Regions from separate parts of the Priestia sp. MDV22-iso46 genome, predicted to be linked through region 2. Evidence: riboswitches for the same ligand, from Rfam matches in the RefSeq annotation. Region 2 holds a riboswitch; the other holds the start of a gene.
What was found. A riboswitch is a leader RNA that binds a small molecule or an ion and turns the genes downstream of it on or off. The one in region 2 is predicted to bind S-adenosylmethionine.
Positions count from the first base shown of each region.

Region 1: another riboswitch for S-adenosylmethionine. It lies ahead of AC4NPH_RS03810 (Na+/H+ antiporter NhaC family protein); the one in region 2 lies ahead of AC4NPH_RS15825 (hypothetical protein).

Region 1 is NZ_JBZVWT010000001.1:724,564-732,063, reverse strand. Features, by position in the region: gene AC4NPH_RS03830 (Ger(x)C family spore germination protein) at 1-779, shown strand, start outside; gene AC4NPH_RS03825 (YtoQ family protein) at 933-1,373, opposite strand; gene AC4NPH_RS03820 (ABC transporter ATP-binding protein) at 1,544-2,455, shown strand; gene AC4NPH_RS03815 (ABC transporter permease) at 2,448-3,215, shown strand; SAM riboswitch class I at 3,317-3,423, shown strand; gene AC4NPH_RS03810 (Na+/H+ antiporter NhaC family protein) at 3,510-4,820, shown strand; gene AC4NPH_RS03805 (hypothetical protein) at 4,860-4,988, opposite strand; gene AC4NPH_RS03800 (LacI family DNA-binding transcriptional regulator) at 5,113-6,072, shown strand; gene AC4NPH_RS03795 (transcriptional regulator SplA domain-containing protein) at 6,157-6,405, shown strand; gene splB (spore photoproduct lyase) at 6,517-7,500, shown strand, end outside.
Region 2 is NZ_JBZVWT010000002.1:759,436-766,935, forward strand. Features, by position in the region: gene AC4NPH_RS15805 (glycosyltransferase family 2 protein) at 1-614, shown strand, start outside; gene AC4NPH_RS15810 (YozF family protein) at 725-1,165, shown strand; gene AC4NPH_RS15815 (GNAT family N-acetyltransferase) at 1,249-1,695, shown strand; gene AC4NPH_RS15820 (hypothetical protein) at 1,708-2,004, opposite strand; SAM riboswitch class I at 2,126-2,227, shown strand; gene AC4NPH_RS15825 (hypothetical protein) at 2,288-2,635, shown strand; gene AC4NPH_RS15830 (DUF1540 domain-containing protein) at 2,736-2,894, shown strand; gene alaP (alanine permease AlaP) at 3,212-4,615, shown strand; gene AC4NPH_RS15840 (GNAT family N-acetyltransferase) at 4,856-5,695, shown strand; gene AC4NPH_RS15845 (GNAT family N-acetyltransferase) at 5,725-6,123, opposite strand; gene pdxR (MocR-like pyridoxine biosynthesis transcription factor PdxR) at 6,236-7,500, shown strand, end outside.

The sequences.
Region 1 (7,500 bases), on a different contig from region 2:
AGTTTCTTCGTGATAACGAGATTAGACCAAGCTGTCTTGTACTTATTAGTAAAGGGAGAGCTAGCGACGGGCTAGAATCGAAGACAGCAGGAGAGATCCCGGCATTTCGTTTGGCTGGAATGGTGGAAAATGCCTATCGAACAACAAGAATTTTACCTCCCACTTCGCTCATTAAATTAGAGAGCAATATTGAATCAGGGACTAGTTTTCTATTGCAAAATGTATTATCGGCAAATGGGGAAATCAAATTTGCTGGTGCTGCCATAATTAAAGGGAAAACAAACAAAATGATCGGTTTTTTGAATGAAGAAGAACTAGATGGTCTGACTTGGATCACAGGAAAAGGGAAAGGCGGGCTAGTGAAAAGCTTTGATAAAAAGACCGGTCAGCTGATTGTATACGAAATAGAATCCATGAAAAGTCATATTGAACCTCATGTTAAAGGAAATAGCATCTCCTTCAATGTGCATATTGAATCCGAGGGAAGGCTATCTGAAAATTGGGTGGTCTCAGGAAATCCTTTAGAAAATCAATTTTTACATAAGGTGCAAAAAAACTCAGAAAAAAAAGTGAAGCACCTCGTAAGAAACACGGTAGAAAAAATGCAAAAAGAATATAAAGTCGATGTGGCCGGGTTCGGAAATCAATTGAGAATTAAGAGGCCCAGAGTATGGATGAGGGTCAAAGACAATTGGGATCAAACATTTAGTGAAGTTCCAATTAACTATGATGTAAAATTAATGATTAAAGATTATGGAACGTCAGGATCAAAAAAATGAGTAGCTAAGTACAATTTTGCTTGTTTTGATGTTGAAAATGAAAGAAACTAAAAGGAATAGCCTTAGAGCTTGCTAAAAAAATATTTCCCCTAGTAATGAGCTTGAGGGATAAATGAAAAATAAGAGCTGTCCAGAACCGACAGCTCTTATTTGCTATTCAAAAATATAAGCTAATGCTTGAAGAGCCTGTTCTGGCGTTTCGACTACAACCTGGGCTTTGTTTGACAGTTCTTTAAGCGGGTGATGCAGTTTTTCAGGGCGAACCAAAATTAGCGGTTTATCTAATGCAATGGCTGTCGCCGCATCCATTGCGCTGTTCCATTGCTTGTATTTTTCGCCAAATAAAGCAATAACCACATCAGATTTTTTTAGGAGTACCTGCGTACGTAAATTATTAATTTGAGAAGCAGCTTCATCTTTTAAGACAGCGTTAGGCTGTTTTCCTAAAATTTCTTCTCCAATGTTGTCGGAGCGGTCATGGTCTGTCATGGGACCGACAAAGGTAAGGGGAAGGTTTAATTGTTCTGCTTGGTTTTTAATTTCGTCTCGCCAGTTATCGTGAATTTGCCCGGCAAGGTATACGGTTAAGTTCATTATGTAGAAGTCCTCCTCTAACTAAAGTTTGTTTTATTTTATCAAATGTAAGCGGATAATACGAATGATTTGAATGGGCTACTTTTCCAAAAATAAGGTTATAGTAGACAAATAGTTAAAAAAGAGAAACAATAGAAGGCGTATTGCTAATTAAAGAAAGGATGTACATGATGACAGAAACAGTGCTACAAGTAGATCATGTCAGTAAAGTAATTGGGAAGAAAACCATTTTGCATGATGTATCCTTATCGGTTGAGCGCGGTGAGATTTTCGGATTGCTTGGCCCGAACGGCTCTGGAAAAACAACGCTAATTCGTACCGTCGTAGGACTCATTAAAGAAACAGAGGGAACAATTACCGTCAATGGGTTTCCTTTAAAAGAACAGTTTACATCAGCTATGAAATCAATTGGAGCGATTATTGAAAACCCTGAGTTTTATGATTATCTGACGGGCTATCAAAATTTAAAACACTTTGCTAATATGCATGAAGGCATCACATCAGAACGCTTGGATGAAGTCATTGCTTTAGTAAAGCTTGAAAACAGCATTCATGCAAAAGTGAAGACGTATTCTCTTGGGATGAGACAGCGTTTAGGAGTGGCTCAAGCTATTTTACATAAGCCTGCATTGCTTTTACTAGACGAACCAACAAATGGTCTAGACCCAGCGGGAATGAGAGAGTTTCGTACATATTTACAAACGCTTTGCAGGGAAGAAGGAATATCGATCTTGATCGCGAGCCACTTATTAAAAGAAGTAGAAGCACTATGTGACCGCGTTGGCATTATTCAAGACGGTGAGTTAAAAGCCGTTCAAGATCTATCTCCAAATCGCCAAGATCAAGGAATGTTTGTAGAATTTGAGGTGTCTGACGCGCAAAAAGCAGCGGAATTTTTATCACAAGAATTTGAAGTAACGATGAGATCAAATATTATTGACGTAGCAATTGTGAAAGAGCAAATTCCAGCTGTCAATAGAAAATTAGTGGACAGCGATATTTTAGTCTACCGAATCACTCCTGTGTATGAGACGCTTGAAGATTCGTTTATGTCCGTTACGGAAGGAGAGCACCATGCTTAAGCTAATTCAAAATGAACACATGAAATGGTTTCACAAAAGAAGTACAAAAATCACGTTTATTACCATCGGTATTTTGACTCTTTGTATGGCTCTATTAATGAAGAAAGTAGCAAACAGTGCAGGAACAGAAGACAACATTTTGAACTTCCTGTCATTTAGTTCAGGTATGCTGATTCTCGTTCAATTTTTTGCTCTTGCTGTTGGAGGGTCAATGGTTGCAAAAGAGTTTGAGGCAGGTACCATTAAGCTTCTTTTAATTCGCCCTGCTAGACGTTCAACGATTTTAGCATCCAAGTACCTAACCCTCATTTTAATTAGCTTGTATTATTTACTGAGCTATTTGCTTTTTTCGTTTGTATGGGGAGCATTGTTCTTTGGATTTACCAGTCTAGAAGGAGATGCGCAGCTGCTTAAAAACATTACGCTTACGTATGACAGTGCGTATATGGAAACGTTTATGATGATGACGTTCGCATTCATGCTGTCGTCTTTATTTAGAAACAGCGCGCTTGCTTCCAGTCTGGCTATTGTCGTAAGTATCGGCGCAAAAGCTGTAACAGGACTAGTATCAGAGCTAGGTTTATGGTGGGGGAAATTTTTATTATTTGCCAACACGAACTTTGTACAGTATATGGACGGAATGAAGACGATGTTTGACGGCATGACGATTCCATTTTCAATCTTCGTCTTAGTTGCACACTTTGTCTTCTTTATGGGCGTAGCTTGGGCAGCGTTTTTAAAACGAGACGTAGCTAATTGATGTGAGAATTTTCGCACTATATATTTTTCTGAAATAGCATTTGACAATTAAATAAAAAGAGATTACAGTAGTGAAAGACTATTTTTAAAACAACTATAAACTTCTTATCAAGAGAGACGGAGGGACTGGCCCTATGATGTCTCGGCAACTGGCTGTACGCAGTGCGGTGCCAAATCCAGCAGACGATGTTTCGTTTGGAAGATGAGAAGGGTAATCTTATGATACAAAATAAGAGACCTCTTCTTATCAATAAGAAGAGGTCTTTTTTTATTACGTAAACAAGAGGTGTTAAGAATGGAACAACAAAAAGGAAACGGCTGGGCGCTGTTACCGCTGGGCGTCTTTTTAGTCCTGTTTGTCGGATCAGGAATTATAACGGGAGACTTTTATAAGCTGCCTGTATTAGTAGCCATTATCATTGCAGCCATTGTGGCGCTGGCTATGAACCGCAAAGATTCACTTAATGTAAAAGTGGAGCGTTTTGCTAAAGGAGCAGGACATCCTGATATCATTATTATGGTGCTTATTTTTATTTTAGCAGGTGCTTTTTCTGAAGTCGCTAAAGGCATGGGAGCTGTGGATTCAACGGTAAACTTAGCGCTTTCTGTGCTTCCGCAAAGCTTAGTCGTAGCAGGAATCTTTGTTATTGGCGCATTCATTTCAATTTCGATGGGAACATCAATGGGAACAATTGCTGCGCTGGGACCTATCGCTGTAGGAATCAGTGAGCAAGCGCATGTTTCTGTTACATTGGCAATAGCCGGTGTGATTGGCGGTGCAATGTTTGGTGATAATTTATCTGTTGTCTCTGATACAACGATTGCGGCAGTTCGTACGCAAAAAACAAATATGACAGATAAATTGAAAGTAAACTTTTTTATCGTACTTCCTGCAGCGATTGTTACAGTGATTCTATTGCTTGTAATGACGCTAGGAAACACGTCATCAGTAGAAATTAAAGATTTCAGCTGGTTTAAAATCTTGCCTTATATCGGCGTACTCATTGCTGCAGTATTTGGTGCAAACGTATTAAGCATTTTAACCGGAGGAATTGTGCTAGCCGGCGTGATTGGATTAGCTGACGGAAGCTACACGCTTTCTTCTCTTGCTAAAACTGTGACAGAAGGTATTGGCGGAATGTCAGAGTTAATTATTTTATCTCTGTTAATTGGCGGAATGGTTGAGCTTATTCGCTATAATGGCGGTATTCAGTTCTTATTGAATTTATTAACACGACGCATTCAAACAAAAAAAGGCGGAGAATTCAGCATCGCCGGACTGGTAAGTTTAACTAATTTAGCGACGGCTAATAACACGATTTCAATTATTACAGCAGGTCCGTTAGCAAAAGAAATCTCTGATAAGTATTCAATTGATAATCGTAAATCAGCCAGTCTGCTGGACTTGTTTTCATGCAGCGTTCAAGGGCTTATCCCTTACGGCGCACAAATGCTTCTCGCAGCAGGGTTTGCTAAAGTTTCACCGATTGAGATTATTCCATTTACATTCTATCCAATGTTAACAGCGGTTTGCGGAATCATTGCGATTGTAATTGGATTTCCTCGTTTAAATAAAAAGTCTAAGTCATCTAAAGAAGCTGCGTAATATGAAACCCTTAAAAAGAATGTTCTTTTTAAGGGTTTTTTACTGTTTGAAAAAATCAGTCGGCTTTTCTTCATCTAACTCCTTCCAAAGCGTCTCATTTTGTTTAAGTGCATAAGTCGCTCCTCCAATTTCAATTCCGCATAATAAAATAAATAATAAAATACCCATGAAATGACCTCCTTACGTAAATGAATAAAAACACGATGGTAACGGGTTTAGCTTCTTGCTGTTTCACTTTATAATGAGAATAAAGTATGAAACGCGTTTCAGCGCAAGAGAAAAAGGTGAAAACATGACAAATATCCGAGATATCGCAAAAAAAGCGGGTGTATCTGTTTCGACTGTATCCCGGGTGCTAAATCATCATCCGTATGTAAAAGAAGAGAAACGCCGGCTGGTAGAGCAGGTTATTCACGAACTTAATTATGAACAAAACATTAATGCCGTTCACTTATCAAAAGGGAAAACAAATATGATTGCCGTCGTCTTGCCTTTTATTAATCATCCGTATTTTAGTCTGCTTTTAGAAGGAGTGGCATCTAAAGCGTTAGAAAAGCAGTATCAGCTTGTTATTTGTCAGACGAACTATGATGTGAAAAAAGAAGAAGAAGCGCTTCATATGCTGAAAACAAAGCAAGTTGATGGAGTGATTATTTGTTCTAGAGCAAGCAGCTGGAGCACGATTGAATATTATCAGCAGCACGGGCCGATAGCCGTGTGCGAAAACGTACAGAATCGTTCTATTCGCTCCGTATACGTTGATCATTATGCAGCTTTTAAGCAGGCGCTTATGTATTTAAAAGAAAAAGGATATACGGATATTGGCTACTGTATTGGAAGAATGACGGGTACAAATAGCCTGCAGCGGCAACAAGCATACAAAGAATATGTAGAAAGAATAAATCAGCCTTATCATCCGGAATGGGTTTTTCAAGGCTGTTTGAACGTGACAGATGGTGAAAAAGTGGTGGAAAAACTAGTGCAGATGAAAAATCGGCCTCAGGCGCTTTTAGTAACAAATGATCAAGTAGCTATTGGAATAAAAGCTCAGTGCGAACAAGCGGGTATTTCAGTTCCTGGTGAGTTAGCTATCATTGGTTTTGATAATCATCCGCTTTCTTCTTATTTACAAATAACAACGATAGAACTTCCTCTTAAGGAAATGGGCGAAACGCTTTTTACATTAGTGGGAAGCAAGGTTCCTCAGAAAATTGAGCTCCCTTTTCGGTTTATTGAGCGTAAAAGCGTATGAATTCTTGATGATGCTATGAGGGTTTTTACCGGATAAAATGAGCAAAAGCGGACATCATACGAGTAAAGAAAAAAGAAAAGGATGATGATCGTGGAGAAAAAAGAATATCAAGTGGGAGATCAAGTATTTGTTATTTACCGAAATCCTCATACGGCAAACGTTGCAAATATTAATCAAGCTGAAATTGTTGAACATCCTGAAAACAAAGGTGAAAAGGCGCTGTTTTTACATGAGTCTTATCATTTGTTAGCTGAAGATGATGCCGTGTATTCAACATATGAAGAAGCTGAAAAAATGTATAATAAGATATTTGATTATGAACAATATGACTGACGCAAGGCTCTCTTAAACGGAGAGTCTTTTTTGTTTGAAAAATAATTACCAAGGATAGAGTCTTTTTGTTTTTCAAACGCTATTAATATTAGAAAAAAGGAAGTGTACATGATGATAAAACCTTTTGTACCTCAATTAGTATATATTGAGCCAGGGGCAATGGAGTACCCGCTTGGTGTTCAATTAAAAGAAAAATTTGAGAAGATGGGAATTGAGATTCGTCAAACAACTTCTCATAATCAAGTGCGTAATATACCGGGAAAAAATGATTTGCAAAAATATCGCAATGCCAAGTCGACTTTAGTAGTTGGCGTGCGTAAAACATTGAAATTTGATACATCTAAACCGTCAGCTGAATATGCAATACCGTTTGCAACAGGGTGTATGGGGCACTGTCACTATTGTTATTTGCAGACAACAATGGGAAGCAAACCATATATTCGCACGTACGTGAATGTTGAAGAAATATTAGGTCAAGCAGAGCAATATATGCAGGAGAGAGCCCCTCAAATAACGCGATTTGAAGCGGCTTGTACATCTGATATCGTAGGAATTGACCATTTGACACATTCATTAAAGCGCGCGATTGAATATTTTGGGGAAAGTGAACTAGGTCAACTGCGCTTTGTGACTAAATTTCATCACGTGGATCATTTATTGGATGCTAAACATAATGGTCGCACGCGCTTCCGCTTTAGCATAAATGCAGATTATGTTATAAAAAACTTTGAACCTGGTACATCTCCTCTTGATTACCGGATTGAAGCTGCTAATAAAGTTGCAAAAGCCGGATATCCACTTGGCTTTATTGTGGCGCCTATTTACATTCATGAAGGTTGGCAAGAGGGATACCGTCAGTTGTTTGAAAAGCTTGACGCCTCTATACCTGAGGAGTCAAGAGATGATATTACGTTTGAAATGATTCAGCATCGCTTTACCAAGCCGGCCAAGCGGGTAATCGAGAAAAATTATCCGAAAACAAAGCTTGAGATGAATGAAGAGGAGCGCCGCTACAAATGGGGGCGTTACGGAATTGGAAAATATGTATACGCAAAAGATGAAGAACAAGAATTAAGAGAGACGTTGGAATATTAC
Region 2 (7,500 bases):
TCGTATATGGCGTTCGAGACAGCAGAGAAACCGATACATTTTTTAAACGAACCACGGCAGTAGGGTTTTACCATTTTATGAATAAGCTAGGAATTCAGCTCGTTCAAAATCACGCTGATTTTCGTCTCATGAGCAAACGTGCTCTTGGCGAACTCATGAAATATAAAGAAGGAAACGTCTTTTTACGAGGCCTTGTACCATTAGTAGGATTTCGCTCCACGGAAGTCACATATGACCGAAAAGAACGGACGGCGGGCGAATCAAAATATCCGTTAAAGAAAATGCTTGCTTTTGCATTCGATGGGATTACATCTTTTAGCGTAGCGCCGATACGCTTATTGACGCTGCTTGGAGGAGCTTCTTTTCTCTTTAGTATTGCGTTTGGTATTTATGCGCTGATTCAAAAATATTTAGATCATACGCAAATCGGCTGGACGTCTCTTATTTTATCCATTTGGCTTGTAGGCGGCCTGCAGCTAATGGGAATGGGTCTTGTCGGAGAATACATTGGCAAGATTTTTAACGAAGTGAAACAGCGTCCTAAATATGCGATTGAAAGAGATTTATATACAAAACACTCATTAGACAAACAAAAAGATTTGCTTATGCATTAATTTAAGAAGCTTCTCCTAAATGGAGAGGCTTTTTTTTGTTAAAGCGTTTATCATAATTTTTAAGTGAACAGGAAATGCTACTACTAAAATTTCTAAGGAGATCAAAATCTATGAAAAGACTATTTTATACAGTCAGCACTTTTTGTTTTGTCTGGCTTGCTTTTGCAGCCATTCATGTCAGCGCTCTTTCGATTGAGAAGCTTCCAATGAAGAAATCATCTGAACAATGGTCGGTTGAACTGACAAAAGCGAGCATGACGGGAGATAATCAGCTAAAGTGGAAAAATAACGTCTATCATACATATGGATTAACCGTTGAAAACATTGGGAAAGACGTAGAGCGCGTGCAGGTCCAAGCTTTTCGGCACGAAGGAAAAAATAAGGCGAAATACAGCTTGTTTTCTCCTATTGAAAGGTCTAACTTAAGCAAAAGCGGTCAGCGTTTTCGCTATGCGAATTTTGCTGTTCCTGGAAAAGCGGCAAGCTTAGACATCATGATCAACTGGACGGACGAACAAGGTAATCATCAAGAGCATTTTGAATTTAAATAAAAGTCTTCGCCTAGGCGAAGACTTTTATTTTGCAGGAATTTATCCTCGCATGTAGAAAACGAACACGAAAGGAGAGATCGATAATGATTGCAAAAGCTACTGAAGAAGAATTACAGGAAATTCGGACGAAATCTGCTGATGCGCTGTTTGAAGGAACAATGAAGCAGTTTCATCCGTCAGCTGAACGCGTAAATGAACTAGTTGGTAGCGCCTTTGAAAAAGGCTGTTATTATTTAGTTTCAAGACAAGAAAATAAACTCGCAGGCTGGGTTCTTATCGGCCCATCTACCGACTTCTTTTCAAAAGAAGAAATTGGCTTTATCTACGAATTATATGTTGTACCGGAATACCGCGGGCAAGGTTTAGCCAAGCCGTTAATACAAAAAGCAATTGATGAATTGTCTATCAAAGGATACCCTGAAATCAGACTCAGCGTTCATGCTGGGAATTTTGCACAGCATGTGTATCGTGACCTTGGATTTGTAGATAAACAAATATCAATGACCTTACAGGTGGTAAAACGTCCGTAACGTTGGTGAATATCAGCGAGTCCATAAAACATAAGATGTTATACACGCGATGAGGTTTGGCAGTGAAAGTAAAAGTAAATAAGTAGCCCAAACGGCTCCTTTATCTAGTACTTCAACGGCTCCTCCACCTGTATTATCTGAGGAAGGGGGATCTTCAAGCGCGTTCATAACTAAAGCTGCCGCAGCTAAAATAATTCCTCCGATGCTTCCCGTTGTTTTGACAATTGCAATATGGAAAGTAGATGAAAAAGCAATAGTAAGAAGCAGCAGCAAGCTTCCCAAAAAAGCAGATAACATATATCGTTTCATGTGCTCACCATCCTTTATGAAATCATACCATATTTTACTTCTTTTTTCTTTTTATTGAAAAGCTATTGACGTAACCTATAAAACATATTAGAATAGCCAGAAATAATTTAAAAACGAAATATTCTTATCTAGAGAGGTGGAGGGACTGGCCCTTTGAAGCCTCAGCAACCACAATTATTGAATGGTGCTAATTCCAGCATAGCCTAGCTCTGACAGATAAGAAGAGGAATCTTTTTCTATGATGAAATCCTCTTCTTAGGAAGAAACATTTCGTATAGAAAAGGTGAGGACATTGAACAGTAGACAAACAGCGTTAAGCACTGATGATTATTTAGATCTATACTTATTAGCCAAAGAAATAAAAGACGAAACGTGGCAGCAGGAAACTTTAGCTGCGCTAAAAACGCAGCAAAATCGTTCATTTGAAGAAAAACAATCCGCCCTAGTTCAAGAGATATGGGAAGATTTTAAACAGTTAAATGAAGATATTTCTTTTACGTATCGCTTGATTCAAAAAGAGCCAACTAACGAACAATTTCAGACTAAATTAAGGCACTTGAGAGAACGGCGGATCACGCTGAGCCGTGAGTTATATTTAGCTAAAAAACAGTATGTTGAACACACGCAATAAAAAGATCCGCTTGATAAACAAGCGGTTTTTTTGCGTGAAAATGTTAGAATCGTTATATTTCGGGTAGTAAATAGATAAGACAAGCAAAGGAGGGATAACAGTGGCCCAAGGTGTATTATGTGAAGTGAATGAGTGCATGTATTGGAAATCCGGAAATAAATGCAGTGCAGAGTCCATTTACGTTGTGAGTCCTGAAAGTAGTCACCATGTTTCTGAAACGGAAGAACCTGGCTGTAAAACTTTTGAACCCGCGAGATAAATGCTAGTTTTTATAAAAAAGCATAAAATGAACGATGCGCTGACGGAGTTGAGTCGGCGTTTTTCTATTTTTTTAAAATACTATTGCTTAAGTGCAATAATAAATACATATTAAAATAGCAGGGCCTATGTCTAATTGTGCGTTTAAACAAAATGATAAGATAATTTTTTTGTTTTTCGACAAAAGAAAAGTGAGAGAAAGGTGATAGAATACAAATATACAGCCTAGCTGTCTTTTAGCACAAACTTATATGAAAGCGCTAACAAAAAAGGCTGTGTTCATCTCGTTTTGACAGATTGGAAAAAGGGGAGACGTTTATGCAGGGGAAAACTCAGGGGAAAGAATTGAAACGCGGGTTAGAAGAAAGACATGTGACGCTGATGTCCTTAGGAGCAGCCATAGGGGTAGGACTGTTTCTTGGATCTGCATCTGCTATTAAATTAGCAGGACCGGGAATATTATTGGCGTACGGATTTAGCGGAATGATTATGTTTTTTATTATGAGAGCACTTGGAGAAATGGCGATTCAAAAACCTGTTGCAGGTTCATTCAGTAAGTACGCACGCGACTACTTAGGGCCGCTTGCCGGTTATTTAACAGGTTGGAACTACTGGTTTTTATGGGTTGTAACATGTATGGCTGAAATTACAGCCGTTGGTATTTATATGGGGTATTGGTATCCGGATGTACCAAACTGGATTTGGGCGTTATCGGCGCTTGTTATCATGACAACGGTTAACTTCTTAGCTGTTAAGGCATATGGTGAACTGGAATTTTGGTTTGCACTTATTAAAATTTTAGCGATTGTATTAATGATTGCCGTTGGATTATTAATGATTGTGTTTGGAATCGGCAACGGCGGCGTTGCGACTGGTATCAAAAACTTGTGGGACAACGGCGGACTGTTCCCGAACGGATTTAAAGGCATTTTGCTGTCGCTGCAAATGGTCATGTTTGCATATTTAGGAATTGAAATGATCGGCGTTACCGCGGGAGAAGTGAAAAATCCGGAAAAATCTCTAGCAAGAGCGATTGATTCTGTCTTTTGGCGTATTCTTATTTTCTACGTTGGTGCATTATTTGTCATTATGTCGATTTATCCGTGGCAAGAAATCGGTTCACAGGGAAGCCCTTTTGTATTAACATTTGAAAAAATCGGCATTCCAGCGGCGGCTGGTATTATTAACTTTGTCGTGCTAACAGCAGCTCTTTCTTCTTGTAACAGCGGTATTTTTAGTACAGGCCGTATGCTGTTTAACTTAGCAGAGCACGGAGAAGCACCAAAAGGATACGGCCAGCTTACAAAAGGCGGCGTACCGGGAAAAGCTGTTTTAGCATCAGCGGGTGCTTTATTAGTGGGAGTAGCGTTAAACTACATTGTGCCTGCCAAAGTATTTACGTGGGTAACAAGCATTGCAACATTCGGTGCGATTTGGACATGGGGAATTATTTTGCTTTCTCAAATTAAGTATCGCAAAACGTTAAAAACAGGTGAAGAGGCAAAGCTGAAATATAAAATGCCTTTATTTCCGTTAACATCTTATGTGTCACTTGCGTTCCTAGCGCTGGTGGTGGTTCTCATGGCATATAATCCAGATACTAGAATTGCAGTTGTCATCGGACCATTATGGTTTATCGGTCTTATTATCGCGTACTATGCAAAAGGATTCCACAAACGAAGTCAAGGTTCAGCTGCAGCTGAGCAAAAGCTAGTGAAATAAAAGAAAAGACCTCTTTCTTGGAAAGAGGTCTTTTTTCATTAATTTATGTGCGAATGATTAGTTTGTTTTAAGGGATCATTGGTACGTATGAATAATGTAGAAAATATTCTATTTATTCTGTACTATTTAGTTAGAGAATTCGTTAATGATTAAGTGGTAATTGAAAGTGGATAAGTATGTTAGTTTTACGCTTTTTAACGCCGTACAGTGCATCGAAAAGTTGGGAGGAAATAGGCAGAAATGATAGAAAGATTTAGTGAAAAAGACATAAAGGATTTGCTAGTGCTATCTAAGTTGGAAAAATGGGATTATAGCGAAGCGGATTTACATACGATTTTTTCATCTGGAGACGTATTTGGTCATAGAAATGAGAAAGGTAACATTGTATCAAGCGTAGCAGTAATTTTGTATAAAAATCAGTCAGCTTTTATAGGAATGGTAATTGTGAGAAAAGATTACCGAAAACAAGGGTTAGCCGGGCAGCTCATGAAGCACTGTTTGCAAACTCTTTCCCCTGAGGTGAATGCCTACTTAATTGCGACAAAAGAAGGTGAGCACTTATATAAAAAAGCAGGGTTTAAAACCGTGGACTATGTAAGTAAATATATAAGCAGTGAATACATACCAAGAGCATTTAAAGCTTCAGGGGTTTATACACGATCCTTAACGAGAAGGGACTTCAAAGAGGTTGTAAAGCTTGATGAAGCAGCATTTGGAGATAATAGAAAGCTATTTTTAAAAAGTAGAATTCAGCAAGCTGAAAAAGCAGTTGTCTTACAAAACGAACAAAATAAAATGACGGGTTATGGTTTAGCGGTTCGTACCCCAAGCAATATCGTGATTGGTCCTGTAGTTGCTCCAAACGCTGAAGCAGCAATGCTAGTCATTGATGAACTAGCGAAGAATTACAAAGAAAAGCTGAGAATTGACCTGTCTTCTCATGAGGAAACGTTAAAGAAACTTATGGAAAATCACGGATTTCAGCTTCAAAATGAGCCTCCTGTTATGGCGTATGGTGTCAATCCCCTACCTGCTAGACAGGGCAATCTTTTTGCTATAGCAGCTCAGGCGTTTGGATAAAAAGAAAGGAGAAGCTCCTTTCTTCGCGTCTACCGAATTCTATCAATTTTAAATCCGTTATCAATTTGATGAAAGCCGACTTTTGGATAGTAGTTCATAGCAGAAGGAGCGGAAAGTAAAATCAGCGCGATTTCTTCGCCGATTTCTGATTGAACGTGTTTGATTAGCTGTGTACCGATTCCTTGATTTTGATAATCTTTTACAACAGCTAAATCCGATAAATAGCAGCAATAGCTAAAATCTGTTAACGCTCTGGCTATGCCAATGAGTTCGCTGTCGTTCCAAGCGGTGATAGTAAGAGAAGCATGATCAAGCATTCTTTGAATTCGATCAAGGTCTTGTGCAGGACGTTTAATACCGGAATGTACAAATACTTCAGCAGCTTGTTCCGCACGGATTGAGACGTTGGTTTTATAAGTGATAGTCATTGCGTCATCTCCTTGATTTATAAGATATAGTCCAGTATATGAAGAACCTGAACTGAGAGTAAGTGTCAGAAACAGCGAATTTAATAGTATCAGTTAGAAAGGAAAGAACACTATGTTAGAGTTAATGCCTTTGCTTGATAAAAGAAAAGCAGATCCCTTATACATGCAGCTTTATATCTACATAAAGAAACAAATTCAAAAAGGTACCATTCCGCCTCTTGAAAAACTGCCTTCTAAACGAAAGCTAGCTCTTCATTTAAGCATTAGCCAAAATACGGTTGAAGCAGCTTATGTACAGTTAGAAGCAGAGGGCTATATAGAGATACTAGCCAGGAAAGGGGCATTTGTAAAAGAGATAAAAAATGAAGTTGTGCTTCAAGAACTGCCTCCCGCCTATGTCTCTTTACCGCAAGAAGAACGGAAATCAACTGTCATTGACTTTAGCCATGGAAAGGTAGACGTAGAAAAATTTCCGTATAACACGTGGAAAAAGCTAACGGTTCAAACTATTTATCATGATGAAAGCCAGCTTTTTTACAGCGGACATCCACAGGGCGAACTGCTTCTTCGCCAAGAAATTGCAGCGTATCTTTATCATTCAAGAGGAGTGCGCTGCACAGCGGAGCAAATTGTGATAGGTGCAGGTACGCAGTATCTTATGTGGCTGCTTTCTGTCACGTTGGGGAAAGAAAAAATAATTGGGTTTGAAAATCCGGGTTTTCACCGAACGAGGCACGTTTTTCAAGAACAAGGCATGTCAGTTATCCCTATTTCTCTCGATAATTCTGGCTTGAAAGTGAAGGAACTGAAAGAAAGCGGAGCGGATGCGGTGTACATTACGCCGTCTCATCAATTTCCTATTGGGATGGTCATGCCGATAGCAAGAAGACTTGAACTACTAGAGTGGGCGGCAGAAACGAACAGCTATATTATAGAAGATGACTATGATGGAGAATTTCGCTATAAAGGAAAACCGATTCCGGCCCTTCAAGGATTAGATCAAGACGATCGCGTTATTTATACGGGTACGTTTTCAAAATCGTTGATGCCTTCTCTTCGAATAAGTTATGCCGTGCTGCCACACCGGCTTCGTACAAGCTATGTGAAGCACTGTGGACTTTTTAAACAGCCTGTTTCAAGGCTTCATCAGCATACGCTCTTTCTGTTTATGAAAGAAGGGCACTGGGAACGCCACTTGAATAAAATGAGAACAACGTACCGTAAAAAACAAGCGCTGCTGCTAGATTGCTTGACTACTATTATGGGAGAACGTGTAGATGTTATTGGAGAACATTCAGGCTTGCATATTCTTCTTGAGGTAAAAAATGGAATGAGTGAGCAGAAACTAATAGAAGCAGCTGCCAAGCAAGGGGTAAC